Regions from separate parts of the Leisingera daeponensis DSM 23529 genome, predicted to be linked through region 2. Evidence: riboswitches for the same ligand, from Rfam matches in the RefSeq annotation. Region 2 holds a riboswitch; each other region holds the start of a gene.
What was found. Region 2 has a riboswitch for cobalamin ahead of DAEP_RS0111020 (hypothetical protein). Riboswitches for the same ligand answer to the same signal wherever they lie in the genome.

Region 1 (5,140 bases), 200 kb from region 2:
CTGGGGGATGATCACTATCTGAACCATGCGGGCGTGAACCGGCAGTTCATTCTGCTGTCGACCGAGCAGAAGCGCTGCCCGCTGCTTCACGTGAAATTCTCCACCAGCCGGGACATCCTGCGCCGGTTCATCGAGGTGAATGAACGCCAGCTGTTTGCGCTGACCGCGACCGATGCCGTGGCCGGCGAGCTGGTGAATTCGGTGTTTGAGGTGTCCTCACCCGCGCGCCTGTTCGACATCCGGCAGGTGCGGATCGAGGCGGACACCACCCGCGGCACGCTGCGCCATGCGGACCGTCTGGCGGAGCTGGTGGAGCGGTTCAAATCAGGTGAGGATGCCTGGTTTGATGATGCGTTGATCGGGGAGATGATCCAGACGGCGGAACAGACCGGCGATGTGACGCGCAATCCGGTGCATCTGGAGCATGAGGTTTTTGAGCAGGGCAACTTCTGGACCGCGCATTTCGGCGGGCTTTATGTGTTTCAGGACGTCGGGCATCCGGCGGTGATTGCCAGCGGGGAGAAGCCGGAAGGCGTGCCGCTGAAGCATGTGTTCGCCTTAAGCGAGCGCAATGCGATTGCCCGGTTCCTGGAGGTGAACCGGCTGGCGGAGCCGGTGATCCGGGCGCGCGGCGTTGATGGGGCCGCGATCCTGCGGCAGAAGATGGGGTTTCTTGCGGTGTCCGTGCTGACCGAGAAGGGGCGCGACCTGACCGGACTGTCACGCTCGGACCTCAGGCGGATGGCGGCGCGGCACGCCGATGAGCTGCCGGCGGAGTTTGACGGGCTGGCGGCGCTGGTGCGCTGGGCCGAAGGGGGCGGCAGTTGGCCGCGGATCACCTCGGATCATCCGGCCTATTTCTATAGTCTGCGGGCGTCGGACACGCCCTGCCGCGACTTGGTGAATATGCTGCTGGCGGAGCTGTGCCCGCATGATTTCCGGCAGATGTTCATCTGCCACAAGGAGGAGTTTTACCGCCAGTACCGCGGCTGGCCGGAGACCAAGAAGGCTTACGCGGCGGAGTTCCTGGCGCGGGAGTATGCGTTGGACAAGGCCGGCGCGCGGCAGGCGCTGTTCGGGCATGAGCCGGATATGGAGGGACGGGTGCCCGAACTGCCGCGCAGCCAGCGCCAAGGGGTGGTCGAGCGCGTCGGCCCCTGGGGCGCGGTGAACCGGGTGAGGGGCCGCTAGAGATGTTCGGCTTTATCCGCCTGATCCTGATCCTGTTTGTGGTGCTGACCGTGGCCTATGGCGCGGTGTCGCTCTACTCGCGCGAGGTGCGGCGGGCGAAGCTGAAACGGCGCTGGAAAGACAAGGGGTTGACCGGCGACCGCGCGGCCTTCATCCAGCGGGGGCTGAGGCAGTATGACCGCTCGTTCCGGCGCAAACTGATCCTCCTGGTCTATATCATCCCGCTAGGGGCCATCGCGCTTCTGGTCTATGTCATTAACTTCATGTGAGGAGCTGCCCGATGCGTTTCATCAAATGGGCCATCCTGATCACCTTCTGGGTGCTGTTCGGCGCCTTCCTGCATTACACGCTGCCGCAGTACGACGTGGCGCGCATCGTCAACACCTACGAGGAGCGGCAGGAGCTGAACGACTGGACCCGCCTGTTCTGGTCCAAGCCCGACGACCAGTCGGCGCAGCTGATCAACCGCGATGTGCAGTTCATCCAGGCAGTGCGCGCCAACGGCCGCAATATGGTCTACCGCAATGAGGACACCGGCTGGAACTGGCCGCCCTATTTCAAGTTCGACACCGCGAACCTCTATACGGATGCCAATGACAGCATCTCGACCAGGGCCAACCCGGAGTGGGTGGCGGTGATGCATTACGGCTGGCGCAACGAGTTCCTGTCGATCTTCCCGAATGCGGTGTCGATCAAGCCCGTGGCCGGGCCGGAGGATAAGCCGACAAACTGGTTCAGCATCATCTTCCTGGTGCTGCTGGCCGCCATCCTGTGGGCCATCTATGTGCGCTGGCGCCGGTTCCGGCGGGCGCGGATCGAGCCGATGATCGAAAGCGCCGAGGACAGCCTCTATGCCGCGGGGGATGCGATTGCGGAACGGCAGGGCCGCTTCCGCCGCTGGCTGGACAGCTGGAAATCGAAGTGATGAGGGGCCGCCGCGTGGGCGGCCTTTTCATTGGCTTTGAGGGTCTTGCGGCTCGTCAGGCCTGTGGCGGCACAAGAACGAAGTTGCCGAAATGGGTTTTCTTCAGGAATTCCTGCTGGGCCCTGGCGATGTCCTTGAGCGGGAAGACTTTGGCGACAAGCGGCCGGATTTCGCCGCGCTCGATATAGGAAATCAGGTTCGGAAATCAGGTTCGGAAAAACCGGCTCATCCCAGGCGGTGCAGCCGATCAGGGTGATGTCCTTCAAATACATATCCCGCATGTCCAGATCGACAACCGGCCCGGCGATGGCGCCGCTGGACACCAGGCGGCCGCCGCGTTTCAGCAGTTTGAGCATTTGCGGGAAGCCAGCCCCCGCCACATTGTCAACGACGGCGTCAACGCTTTCCCCGCCCAATTCCGCCAGCAGGCCGCTGTCCCGGTCCAGAACGATATCCGCACCAAGGCCGCGCAGCTGATCCATCTTCCCCCGGCTGGTGACCGCCGCCACCCGGGCGCCGCGGCGTTTGGCCAGCTGCACTGTGGCCGAGCCGACACCGCCGGAAGCGCCGGTCACAAGCACCAGCTCGCCAGCGCGCACGCTGGCGCGGTGCAGCATGTTTTCCGATGTGCCATAGGCGCAGGGAATTGTCGCCAGCTCCTCGTCCGACCAGGCGCAGTCGACCGGGAACACCTCAGTTGCCGGGACTTTGACATATTCGGCAAAGGCGCCGTCAAAGTCCGAGGCCATCCAGACGTTGTCCATAACGCCGTAGCCATTGGGGCGCATGCAGGGGCGCACCAGAACCCGCTTGCCGGTCAGGGCCTGGCTGGCGCCTGGGCCTGCCGCAACAACCCTGCCGCAGCAGTCGGTGCCCTGGATCAGCGGGAAGGGGGTTGCCTTGTTCCAGCCGCCGTCGGCCTTTTGTTCGGCATGGGCTTCCTGGCGGCCTGCGGCCGCGGCGGTGTCCGTCGTCACGCTGGAGGAATACCATCCGAGCCGGGTGTTGATTTCGGTGTTGTTCACCCCGGCTGCCAGAACCCGCAGCAGCAACTCTCCCTCGCCGGGGTCCGGGATGGGCACGGGTTTGTACTCAAGCTTGTCGTAGCCGCCGTTTCCGGTGGTCACGACGGCCATCATGGTGCCCGTGCTGCTGCGCGTCATTGGTTCGTTCATAAGCGGCCCCTTTCGTTTGCGCGGGGTGCCGGAAGATATCGGGATACAGTGCAAATACTGCCCGCAGGGCAGGGGCGGCGGCAAGAGGTGAATCCAAAGACACGGTGCGGCCTGTCCGTCGGGCGCAGTCTGGCGAATCGCTGAGCCGAGCCGATTCGGAGGAAAATACCCTGAAGATCAGCACTTTGCCGCAAACGGACCGGCGAGTGCCGGTTTGAGATTCTGCGCCGGAAACGGGCCTAAGGCGGGGATAACATGCATGTCTTTTTCCGGTTTCGGCGGGTCGGATTTGTCTCCGCCCAAGGGGTGCGTTTCGGGCAATTTGCGCCTCAGCAAGGTGCCGCCCCCTGGGGCGGAGAATTGGGAAGCTGGTGAAATTCCGGTACTGCCCCCGCAACGGTGACCCCGGGCAAGGCATGGCAAAGACCACTGAAGCAGGCGCTTCGGGAAGGTGCCAGGCCCCGCCGCCGAATGGCCCCGGGACAGTCCGGAAACCAGCCTTGCCCCGAAAACGTCAACCGCGGGCGGCGGCGGGGCGGTTGCAGGCGCTTGGCCTGTGATCTCTCTCCTCATGCCCGCAGCCAAGCCAACCTGCCGCGGGGATGCGGCAAAGGAGAGAAGCATATGCTTCACGACAGCGAAATTCTGGCCAGACTGGTGGCCCGTCAGAAAAACTATTCCCTGGAGCAGGCCTTCTATACCGATCCGGGCGTGCTGGATCTGGACATGCGCCAGATCTTCTACCGCGAGTGGCTGTTTGCCATTCCCGCCTGCGAGATCCCGAAGGCGGGGAACTTCGTGACCCACCAGGTTGGCGCCTACAACGTGATCATCGTGCGCGGCACCGATGGCGAGGTGCGTGCCTTTCACAATGCCTGCCGCCACCGCGGCTCCGTCGTGTGCAAGGCGAAAAAGGGCAATTCGCCCAAGCTGGTCTGCCCCTACCACCAGTGGACCTATGAGCTGGACGGCTCCTTGCTGTGGGCGCGCGACATGGGGCCGGAATTTGATGCCTCCAAGCACGGGCTGAAGCCGGTGCACTGCCGCGATCTGGCGGGACTGATCTATATCTGCCTGGCCGATGAGGCACCGGATTTCGATGCCTTCGCCGCTGTGGCCCGCCCTTATCTGGAGCCGCATGATCTGGGCAACGCCAAGGTCGCCTATGAAAGCTCGATCATCGAGAACGGCAACTGGAAGCTGGTCTGGGAGAACAACCGCGAATGCTATCACTGCGGCGGCAACCACCCGTCGCTGTGCCGGACCTTCCCCGAAGATCCATCGGTGACCGGTGTTGAGGGCGGCGAGACCCCGCCGCACCTGCAAAAGCATTTCGACCGGATCGAGGCGGCGGGTATCCCGGCCCAGTTCCAGATCGACGCGCGCGGCCAGTACCGGGTGGCGCGGATGCCGCTGAATGAGGGCGCCGAGAGCTATACCATGGACGGTAAGGCAGCTGTGGCCAAGAAACTGGGCCGGGTGCCGTTTGCCGATGCGGGCACGCTGTTGAAGTTCCACTACCCGACCACCTGGAACCATTTCCTGCCGGATCATTCCATCGTGTTCCGCGTGACCCCGATCAGCCCGACGGAGACCGAAGTCACCACCAAATGGCTGGTGCACAAGGATGCGGTCGAGGGCCAGGATTACGACCTGAAGCGGCTGACCGAAGTGTGGGTTGCCACCAACGACGAGGACCGCATCGTGGTGGAGGACAACCAGCGCGGAATCAACTCGCCCGCATATGAGCCCGGCCCCTATTCGGAAGTGCAGGAAAGCGGCGTTATCCAGTTCTCCAACTGGTATGCCGAGCACCTGACCCGTGCGCTGACCGGCCGCCACCTGATCG
Region 2 (5,140 bases):
AAGCCGAAAGCGAGGGGAGAGGGTTCAGCCGTCCTCAAACGGGTCCCATTCGTCCTCCACTTCGGGCAGGGCGTCGGCGGCAACTTCGGCGGCCAGTTCCTCCGGCGTGCGGATGCGGGTGATCTTGGCCTTGGGGAAGCTTTCCAGCACCGCCTGCACCAGAGGATGCGCGGCGGCTTTCTCGCGCAGGGCGTTCTCGGCGGCGTCGCGCACCTCGGCAATCGTGGGGGCGTCGCCATCCGGCGCGATGGAGACCACCCAGCGGGCGCCGGTCCAGTTCTGCAGCGCCGAGCCAAGCCGGGCAGCCAGATCACGCGGCGCCTGTACCGAGGGGGTGAATTCGATCCGGCCCGGCTGGTAGGAGACCAGCCGCACACCGGTTTCGACCTCGACCAGCAGCTTCACGTCGCGGTTGGTGCGGATCAGTTCGACCACATGCTCAAAACTCGGGTAGCGGGCCAGCGCGGAGCTGACCTGCGGCGCCAGCGCCATCACCGTGCCGCCGCCGCCACGGGCCATTGGCGCGCCGCCGGCCGGACCGCCTTGGGCACTGGCTGGTGCAGTGACGCCAAGCGCCGGAGCGCCCATGCCTTGCATCGGCGCACCGCCGCCGGGACCGGATGGCGGCAGCGGCGGGGGCGGGGTGTCCTGCAGTTTGCGGATCAGCTCCTCGGGCGAGGGGAGGTCGGCCACATGGGTGATGCGGATCACAGCCATTTCCGCCGCCATCATCGCGTTCGGGGCGGCGGCGACTTCCTCAAGCGCTTTCAGCAGCATCTGCCACATGCGGGTAAGGACGCGCATCGCCAGCGCGTCGGCCATCGCCTGCCCGCGGGCGCGTTCGTCCGGGCCGACGGTGGGGTCCTCTGCCGCATCGGGGGTGATCTTCACCACCGAGACCCAATGGGTGATCTCCGCCAAGTCGCGCAGCACCGCCAGCGGGTCGGCGCCTTCGGCGTATTGCGCGCTGAGTTCGGTCAGTGCCGCCGCCGCATCGCCGCGCAGGATCATGTCCATCAGGTCCAGCACCCGGCCGCGGTCGGCAAGGCCCAGCATGGCGCGGACCTGGTCCGCCGTGGTCTCCCCCGCGCCGTGGGAAATCGCCTGGTCCAGCAGCGAAGTCGCATCCCGGGCAGAGCCTTCGGCAGCGCGGGTGATCAGCGCCAGCGCGTCGTCGGCAATCTGGGCCCCCTCAGCGGTGGCGATCTTGCGCAGCAGGGAAATCATCACCTCCGGCTCGATCCGGCGCAGGTCGAAGCGCTGGCAGCGCGACAGCACCGTCACCGGTACCTTGCGGATTTCGGTGGTGGCGAAGATGAACTTCACATGCGCGGGCGGCTCCTCCAGCGTCTTCAGCAAGGCGTTGAAGGCGGAGGTCGACAGCATGTGGACCTCGTCGATGATATAGATCTTGTAGCGGGCGGAGGCGGCGCGGTACTGCACCGAGTCGATGATCTCGCGGATGTCATTGACGCCGGTGCGGGAGGCCGCGTCCATCTCCATCACGTCGACATGGCGGCCTTCCATGATCGCCGTGCAATGCTCGCATTTGCCGCAAGGATCGGTGGTGGGGCCGCCCTGGCCGTCCTCGCCGACGCAGTTCATGCCCTTGGCGATGATCCGCGCGGTGGTGGTTTTGCCGGTGCCGCGGATGCCGGTCATGATAAAGGCCTGGGCGATCCGGTCGGCGGCAAAGGCATTTTTCAGAGTCCGCACCATCGCGTCCTGGCCCACCAGATCGGCAAAGGTTTCGGGCCGGTATTTGCGGGCCAGAACCTGATACTGGGATTGGCCGGTGCCGCCGGTTGTGCCGCTGGGGATGTCGTTCATGATCTCTCGTGCCGGATTCGGATTGCGGGGCGTCCCGCGTTGCGCGCAGGGTATTGAAGCGCAGCCCGTTCGTCCACCGCAGAAGGGCGCAATCCGGGGCCGTAAAAGGGCTTTGGCATTGCCCGGTTAACGGCTAGGCTGCAGGGGCGGGGCAACGCGGGGGACAGCAGGGACGCAGCGGCTAAGGAGGCGGTATGCGATCTGAAGACACCTCTGAACCAGAAGCGCCGGACACGGCGGCGCCGGCCGGGCTGACCATCCACGCGCTGTCTGCGGGCGGCGGAATTCTGGCGCTGTGCCGGCTGCCCGGCGCGGAGGGCGATTACCGGGGCGACCTGATCCAGATTTATCAATGGAAGCCGGGGCTGGTGTTCTCAATGACCACGGAGGCCGAGCACGTGGCCGCCGGGGCGCCGCGGCTGGGGGTGGATATCCAGAGCATGGCCTGCCGCTGGGTGCATCTGCCTGTGCCGGATTTCCAGGTGCCGCCGCCTGCGGTGGCCGCGAAATGGCCTGCGGCCAGCCAGTCGGCACGGCAGGCGCTGGCGGGCGGCGGCCGGGTGCTGGTGCATTGCAAGGGCGGCTGCGGGCGGTCGGGCATGGCGGTGCTGCGGCTGATGATCGAATGCGGCGAGGATCCTGCGCTGGCGCTGGCGCGGCTGCGGGCGGTCCGGCCCTGTGCGGTGGAGACTGAGGCGCAGCTGGATTGGGCCTGTGCGGCGCAGGTGGCAGGATAGATCGCTGGGCCACCCAAACCTGCTTTCGCCCGGCCCGTGGTCCGGGCTGAAACCGATCCTCCCGCCAAACCGCAGGTTTGCCTCCGGCAAAACGTGAGGGCGCATGCGCCCCCTCACAGGTTCGGGCGCAGTCCATAGAGCACAGGCGAATTTGCGCTCAGAACGCTATCATCTGCTCAGCCTGCCGCGCCTCCGCTGTCTTCGGCAGCGCCTCCATCAGCGCGCAGGGGCGGGCGTCCAGTCTGGACGCCGCAAAGCCGGTGCCGTTGCAGTTGAGGATGGCATCGGCAAAGCGGTCGAGGCCCTCGCGCGGGGCGTCCTCGCCAACGCCGCAGAACAGGCGGATCCGGTCATGGCTGGCGGCGAACTGCGCCGGGCAATTGCGCGGGCAGCCGTCCAGCGCGGTGGTGCCGGTGATCTCGAAATCCTCCTGGGTCAGGGGCTTGGCCTTGGTCATTGCCTCGGCCAGCTTGCCGATCATCCGCTCAGCTGCAGGGCAGGGGCGCCCCAGATACTTGCAATCCGTCGCCGCATAGAAATGCGTTGTGTCCGTCCACATCATATTTGCGCCCTCCGCGCGTGGTGCGGGGGCAAAAGATCAAGAGACCGGATGAGAAAGCGGGAGTCCCGCGGTGCCATCAGACCCTGTCCGGACACCCCGCCCGGGTTCGAGTTTCACATTCGATGGCAGGTCTCCTGACTTGCGGGTCGTCGCTGTCCCGATCCTTCCCGGCCTCTTTACGGGCCAGTGGCTCTATCGGGGTCGCTCGCCGCTTACAGTTGCGGGGGCAGTCGCGGAATTGGCCTTGCCTGGGGCGGGGCCGCACCGTGTTCCCTTTTCATCCCGGACACAAGATTCTGTGGCACGGGAACCATCACCACAAGCGGTAGCGGCTGGTTCCGTGAGTCGTCAATCGGTTTTCTGCGGCGGAATTTGCATCTGGGTGTGCAGGGCACGTATGACATCCGAGTCCCGCCGCACCCGCGCCAGCTGCCAGCCGCCCTGCAGCAGGATATAGAAATTCTCCGCCGCTGCGCTGGCCTCATCCTGCGGCAGGCCCAGGCGCTGGGCGTGGCGGGCGGTGGCGGCAATCCAGCTCTCGAACAGATCTGCGGCGTGCTGGCGGAAGGCGTCGTTCTCCGGCCCGGCGAACAGGGTTGCGGAGACCGGGCAGCCGCTCCACTTGCCTTGTTTGTCAAAGAGTTTCGCCAGTTTGTAGCAGACCGTTTTGGCCCCGGCCTGAAAGCTGGGCGCAGGGTAGAAGGCGGCGTCGATCAGTGCCAGCATCTGGTCCGACGCCCAGGTGGACGCGGCCAGCGCAACGTCGGATTTGCCGTTGGGGAAATGGTGGTAGAGCGAGCCCTTGGGCGCCCGGGCCACCGCCAGAAGTTCCGCCAGTCCGGTGCCGTTGTAGCCTTTGTTGCGGAACAGATCTGCCGCAGCGCGGATCAGCCGGTCCCGGGTCGGGGCCGGAGCCTGGCTGCTGTCGGGCGGGGCGGCTGTCGTCACGTCAGTCATGGCGGCAGCTTGACAGCATTAGACCAATTGGTCCAGTCAGGAAGTGGACCAATTGGTCTAGGGGGCTGCCATGCTGGACAGACACGCAGAACATACCGCCGGTATCCGGGAGGAAGAACTGCGCTTTGCGTCCGGGGAGGCCGTGCTGGCGGGGCGGCTGTACCGCCCGGGCGGGGCAGCGCGGGCAGCGGTGGTGCTGAATGGCGCAACCGGAGTGCCGCAGCGGTGTTACCGGCATTTCGCGCGCTGGCTGGCGGCGGAGCAGCAGATTGCCTGCCTGACCTATGACTACACGGATTTCGGGGACTCGGCGCGGGGCCATCCGCGCCGGTCCAAGGTCACGATGGCCGATTGGGCGCTGGGTGATCAGCCCGCCGCCCGGGCCGAAATGCGGCGGCGATATGCGGGCGTGCCGTTGTGGGTGATCGGCCATTCTCTGGGGGCAATGCTGATGCCCTTGCAGAATGATCTTGAGGACGTCGCCCGCATGATCGTGGTTGCGGGCGGCTTGGTGCATCACCACGATCATCCCTGGCCCTACCGCGCGCTGGCGCTGGCTTTCTGGTTCGGCCATGTGCCGCTGGCGGTCCGTGCCGTGGGGTATCTTCCCGGGCGCGCGGTGGGGTTCGGGGCCGATTTGCCGGCGGGGGTTTACTGGCAATGGCGGCGCTGGTGCACCACCCGGGGCAGCTATCTGCCGGAGACGGGCCAAAGCCTGCCGCTGCCCCGCTGGGCAGAGACCGGAATCCCGGTGGATTTGTTTGCGCTGGCGGATGACGACGTCGTGCCGCCGCCGGCTGTCTGGCGGCTGGGAGAAGTTTTTGGCGGCGCAAACCAGCGCCGCACGGTTCTGGCGCCGGGGGATCTGGGGCTGAAGGCAATCGGCCATCTGGGCGCATTTGCCCGCGAGAATGCCGCGCTGTGGCCGCGGCTGCTGCCCTGACCCGTTCCGGCGCGGCGCAGCGGCTTAGGCGGTGCGTTTCAGCCGCTCTTCGGTGAATTTGGCGAATTCCGCCAGCCGCAGTTTGAACCGGCTGGTCAGCTTGCTGCGCGC
Region 3 (5,140 bases), 320 kb from region 2:
CGCGGCAAAGACCATGGGCCTGAACGCCTGCGGTGTTGACATGCTGCGCGCCAATCACGGCGCGGTGGTGATGGAAGTGAACTCCTCCCCCGGCCTGGAAGGGGTGGAAAAGGCCACCGGCCTGGATATCGCCGGCAAGATGATCGAGTTCCTGGAAAAGAACGCCAAGGCAGGTGCCACCAAAACCAAGGGCAAGGGGTGAGCGCATGAGGGGGCGGCAGCATTTTACCATCGGCCGCGCCAGAGTGGCGCCGGGCTCGCGGCTGACGGTCGACCTGCCGGTCAGCGTCCTGTCCGATCACACGCCGGTGACCATGTCAGCGCATGTGGTGCATGGCCGTCAGGACGGGCCGACGGTCTTTGTCAGCGGCGGCGTGCATGGCGACGAGGTGATCGGGGTGGAGATCATCCGGCGGCTGCTGCGGGCGCCGAACCTGACGACGCTCAAGGGCACGCTGATTGCGGTGCCCATCGTCAATGCCTTCGGTTTCATCAACCATTCCCGCTACCTGCCTGACCGGCGCGACCTGAACCGGGCGTTTCCCGGCAGCGAGCACGGCTCGCTGGCCTCGCGTATGGCGCATCTGTTCATGAGCGAGGTGGTCGCCCGCTCGGATCTGGGGATCGACCTGCATTCGGCGGCGGTTCACCGGACCAATTACCCGCAGATCCGCATCTCGCCCGACAACCCGAAAACCCGGGAGCTTGCCGGGGTGTTCGGCGCGCCCATCGTGATGCAGTCGCCGCTGCGCGACGGCTCTTTGCGCGGTGCGGCCAGGGAGATCGGCAAGGACATCCTGCTTTTTGAGGCGGGCGAGGGCCTGCGGTTTGACGAGCTGTCGATCCGGGCCGGGCTGGCCGGCATCCTGCGGGTGCTGCGGCACATGGGGATGGTTCCGGCCAAGGGCATTTCCAAACCCAAATCGCAGCCGCAGTTCTGTGCCTCCAGCAAATGGCTGCGGGCGCCGATGGGCGGGCTTCTGAGGGTCTACAGGAATGACGGGGAACTGGTCCGGGAAGGGGAGCTGATGGGGTCGGTCTCGGACCCTTTCGGCGAGCAGGACAAGGAAATCCTGGCCCCCTTCGACGGGCTGATTGTCGGCCGCGCGGTAATGCCCGTCGTGAACGAGGGCGATGCGGTGTTCCATCTGGGAAGGGTTCCCTCCTTCAGAAAGGCAGAGGATTCGGTCGAGGACATCAGCGCCCAGCTGGAGGACGATCCGATGTTTGACGAGGATGAGATCCTGTAACCCGCCCGGCAGGGCGGGCCTCCCGCCGGGGTTTTCCCGGCCAGCGGCAACTTTTTCTTGCCGCAAGGAAGGCGATGCGCTACGCGCGCCTAACCGGTCCCGCAAGGGCTAAGAGGGAATCCGTGGTGCCTGCCGGGCGCCAAACGGAACTGCCCCCGCAACTGTAGGCGGCGAGTGCTGTGCCATCGTGTCACTGGATCCCAGCGGTCCGGGAAGACGGCCCAGACGATGACCCGCCAGTCAGGAGACCTGCCGGTAGAGAAACCGAAGCACACCGGGCGGGGTTGTCCGGGGAGGTTGCCGGCAGGATGCGCCGCCGCGATAAGGCGCCGCAGAGGAAGGGCTCAGACCCTCCGCACCGCCGGTCAATGCCCTTTCACCCGTTCTCCGGTCATTGACACATGGAGATCGACTAAAATGTTCCTGCGTTCCGGCCTGATTGGCCTGTCCTTCACCCTTGCGGCACAGGCCGCGGCAGCTGATGAGACCTTTCCGCTGACCATCGAAAACTGCGGCCAGTCCCTCACCTTCGAAACCCCCGTGGCGTCCTCCGTAACCGTTGGCCAGGCGGCCACCGAAGTGCTCTATGCGCTGGGGCTGGGGGATAAGGTGCTGGGCACCTCGGTCTGGTTCAACGACGTGCTGCCGGAATATGCCGAGGTGAACGCCAAGGTCGAGCGTCTGGCGGACAACGACCCGAGCTTTGAAAGCGTGGTCGCCAAACGCCCCGGCCTAGTGGCGGCGCAGTACGAATGGCACGTCGGTCCCGAAGGCATCGTCGCCAAGCGCGAGCAGTTCCATGACCTCGGCATCCCGACCTATGTGCTGCCCGCAGATTGCGCCGGCAAGGACAACACCACCGGCGGCGACGGCACCCGGACAGAAATGTTCACCACCGAGAGCCTGTATCAGGGCATCGAAGAGCTGGCGGCGATCTTCGGCGCGGCCGAAAAGGGCGCGGAGCTGGTCGCCGGCTACAAGGCCCGCGAGGCTGCGGCGGTGGCCAAGGCGCAGGAGGTTTCTCTGAAAGACGCCTCCGCCGTGTTCTGGTTCTCGTCGCCTGAGATGGAGAGCGACCCGTTCGTGGCCGGCCAGAAAGGCGCGCCGGGCTACATGATGCAGCAGCTGGGCCTGCGCAATGTTATCGAGACCGACGAGGAATGGCCGACCGTCGGCTGGGAAACCATCGCCAAGGCCAACCCGACGGTGATCGTGATTGCCCGCATGGACCGCCGCCGGTTTGCCGCCGATGATTACGAGAAGAAGCTGGAATTCCTGCGCACCGATCCGGTCGCCAGCCAGATGGACGCCGTGAAGAACGGCCGCATCGTGGTGATGGATGCCCAAGCCATGGACGCCACCATCCGCGCGATCCCGGCGCTGGAGGATCTGGCCGCTGAACTCAGCGCGATCGGCAACGGCGCATGAGCGCAGCCGCCGCACTTGCCTGGCAGGGCATCCGGGGCGCTTGCCTGGCCCTGCCGGTGCTGGCTGCGGCGGTTCTGGCAGGCGCAATGATCGGGGAAACCTCGCTTGCGCCTGACCTCGTCCTGTCCGTTCTGGTCAACAAACTGGCCGGCGCAGGCCTGCCGGTGGACCCGGTGGACCAGGGCATCATCTGGAGCTACCGGCTGCCGCGGGCGCTGGTGGCCGGGGCCTGCGGCGCGGCGCTGGCGGTGGCGGGCGTGGTGCTGCAGGCGCTGCTGCGCAACGCGCTGGCGGATCCTTACATCCTTGGCATTTCCGCCGGTGCCTCGACCGGGGCGGTGGCGGTGACCATTGCTGGCCTCGGCGGCGGCGCGTTGTCGCTGTCCTTCGGCGCCTTCAACGGCGCGCTGCTGGCGTTTGGTTTTGTCGCCGTTCTGGCGCGCGCCGCCGGGGCGGGCAGCAGCCGGGCGGCAGCGGCCCAGATCGTGCTGGCGGGCATTGCCGGCTCGCAGCTGTTCAACGCGCTTACCGCCTTCATCATCGCCAAATCCGCCAATGCCGATCAGGCGCGCGGCATCATGTTCTGGCTGATGGGCAACCTCAGCGGCGTGCGCTGGCCGGATGTGTGGCTGGCGGTGCCGCTGGCGCTGGCGGGCTGGATGATCTGCCGGTTCCACGCCCGGGCGCTGGATGCCTTCACCTTCGGCACCGATTCCGCCGCGGCGCTGGGCATCCCGGTGCGGCGGGTGCAGGTGGTGCTGATCTTTGCCACCGCGCTGATGACCGCTGTGATGGTGTCGATCGTCGGCTCCATCGGATTTGTCGGCCTGGTGATCCCCCACGCGGCGCGGTTCCTGGTCGGCCCCGGCCACCGCCGCCTGATGCCCGCCGCCGCCCTGACCGGCGCGGTGTTCCTGATCGGCGCCGACATCGTGTCGCGTATCATCATCCCCGGCCAGGTGCTGCCCATCGGCGTCGTGACCGCGCTGATCGGAGCGCCGGCCTTTGCCATCATTCTGGTGCGCGGGCAGAGGACGGCGCGATGAGGATCGAAGCCCGCAGCCTGTCCTTCGCGGTGCGCGGCAAGGCGCTGCTGTCGGATGTGTCGCTGATGGCGCAACCGGGGGAAACGCTGGCGCTGGTCGGCCCCAACGGCTCCGGCAAATCGACGCTGATGCGGCTGCTGGCGGGGCTGGCCCGGCCCTCGCAAGGCGACGTGCTGTTGGCGGAGCAGCCGCTGGCCCGGCTGTCGCGCCGGGAAATCGCCCAGCGGATCGCCATCGTCGAGCAGCAGGCCGACACCGCGGAGCGCATCACCGCGCGTTCGGTGGTGGAGCTGGGCCGCACCCCCTGGCTGTCGGCGCTGCGGCCGTGGAGCGAGGAAGACACCCGGCAGGTGGACAAAGCCCTGCGGACGGTTGAAATGGAGGCATTTGCCCAGCGCGAATGGGCCACCCTGTCGGGCGGCGAGCGGCAGCGGCTGCACATCGCGCGGGCCCTGGCCCAGCAGCCGGGGCTGCTGCTGCTGGACGAGCCGACCAACCATCTGGACATCCACCACCAACTGTCGATCCTGAACTGTGTCCGGAACCTGAAGGTGACTGCCGTGGTGGCGCTGCACGATCTGAACCAGGCGCTGACCTGCGACCGGGTGGCGGTGCTGTCGGGCGGGCGCCTGGTGGCATCGGGCACGCCGCAGCAGGCGCTGACGCCGGACACGGTATCGGAGGTGTTCGGGATCACGGCCCGGCAGGTCCGGGATGCGGACGGCGGCGCGCCGCATCTGTCCTTTCACCTTGCCTGAACGGCGGCGGGCGCAGGCGCGCGGTTACCCCGGCTGATCCGGTGACAGGTCGCAGGACTGGATGAACCGGCTGCATTCCTCCGTCAGGGCCGCAAACCGGGAGCGTTCGCGCTGGTAGAGGTAGACCTCCCGCTTGTCCGGCAGATCGGCAATGGCGCGGAAGGCGGTGGTTTCCGGCATGAACCGGGCCACGGTCTGCGGCAGCACGGTCACCCATTTGCCGGTCCGCACCATGGTGATCAGCGAATGGGTGTTGTGGATCGTCACATCGGCGGCGCTGCTGGCCGCGACGAAGCGTTCGTTGCGGATCAGGCCGCACAGGGCGTTGCGGACAAAGCCGGGTCCGGTAACCTCGGCAATCGATGGCGGCCGCTCCTGCCGCAGAAGCGGGTGATCGGCGGAGCAGACCAGGCCGAACCGGTCCTCGAACAGCGGCACAGCCTTGACCCCGTTCAGCGGATGATAGCCGGACGCGATACCGATATCCGCCTTGCCCTCGGCCAGGGCGTCCAGAACCTGCTGGGTGTCGGTGTCGCGCAGCTCCACCTTCAGGCCCGGGAAGCGGGCGGTCATATGCTCCAGCACCGGCGGGAACACCAGTGCCGCCACCGAGGGCACCGACACGATGCGGATCAACCCGTGGGTCGCCTCCGCCGCC

Region 1: linked by a shared signal. The riboswitch ahead of DAEP_RS0112010 (aromatic ring-hydroxylating oxygenase subunit alpha) and the one ahead of DAEP_RS0111020 (hypothetical protein) in region 2 are both predicted to bind cobalamin.
Region 3: linked by a shared signal. The riboswitch ahead of DAEP_RS0109475 (ABC transporter substrate-binding protein) and the one ahead of DAEP_RS0111020 (hypothetical protein) in region 2 are both predicted to bind cobalamin.

What each region holds. Positions count from the first base shown of each region.
Region 1 covers NZ_KI421500.1:2,368,212-2,373,351, reverse strand. The annotation lists gene DAEP_RS0112030 (DUF6638 family protein) at 1-1,191, shown strand, start outside; gene DAEP_RS0112025 (hypothetical protein) at 1,194-1,460, shown strand; gene DAEP_RS0112020 (DUF1523 family protein) at 1,472-2,116, shown strand; gene DAEP_RS22660 (zinc-binding dehydrogenase) at 2,041-3,291, opposite strand; cobalamin riboswitch at 3,610-3,808, shown strand; gene DAEP_RS0112010 (aromatic ring-hydroxylating oxygenase subunit alpha) at 3,916-5,140, shown strand, end outside.
Region 2 covers NZ_KI421500.1:2,168,974-2,174,113, reverse strand. The annotation lists gene DAEP_RS0111030 (DNA polymerase III subunit gamma/tau) at 25-1,830, opposite strand; gene DAEP_RS0111025 (protein-tyrosine phosphatase family protein) at 2,025-2,567, shown strand; gene DAEP_RS0111020 (hypothetical protein) at 2,725-3,129, opposite strand; cobalamin riboswitch at 3,237-3,459, opposite strand; gene DAEP_RS0111015 (TetR/AcrR family transcriptional regulator) at 3,478-4,086, opposite strand; gene DAEP_RS0111010 (alpha/beta hydrolase family protein) at 4,157-5,029, shown strand; gene DAEP_RS0111005 (SRPBCC family protein) at 5,054-5,140, opposite strand, start outside.
Region 3 covers NZ_KI421500.1:1,849,529-1,854,668, reverse strand. The annotation lists gene rimK (30S ribosomal protein S6--L-glutamate ligase) at 1-202, shown strand, start outside; gene DAEP_RS0109480 (succinylglutamate desuccinylase/aspartoacylase family protein) at 207-1,250, shown strand; cobalamin riboswitch at 1,328-1,521, shown strand; gene DAEP_RS0109475 (ABC transporter substrate-binding protein) at 1,668-2,678, shown strand; gene DAEP_RS0109470 (FecCD family ABC transporter permease) at 2,675-3,724, shown strand; gene DAEP_RS0109465 (ABC transporter ATP-binding protein) at 3,721-4,482, shown strand; gene DAEP_RS0109460 (LysR family transcriptional regulator) at 4,507-5,140, opposite strand, start outside.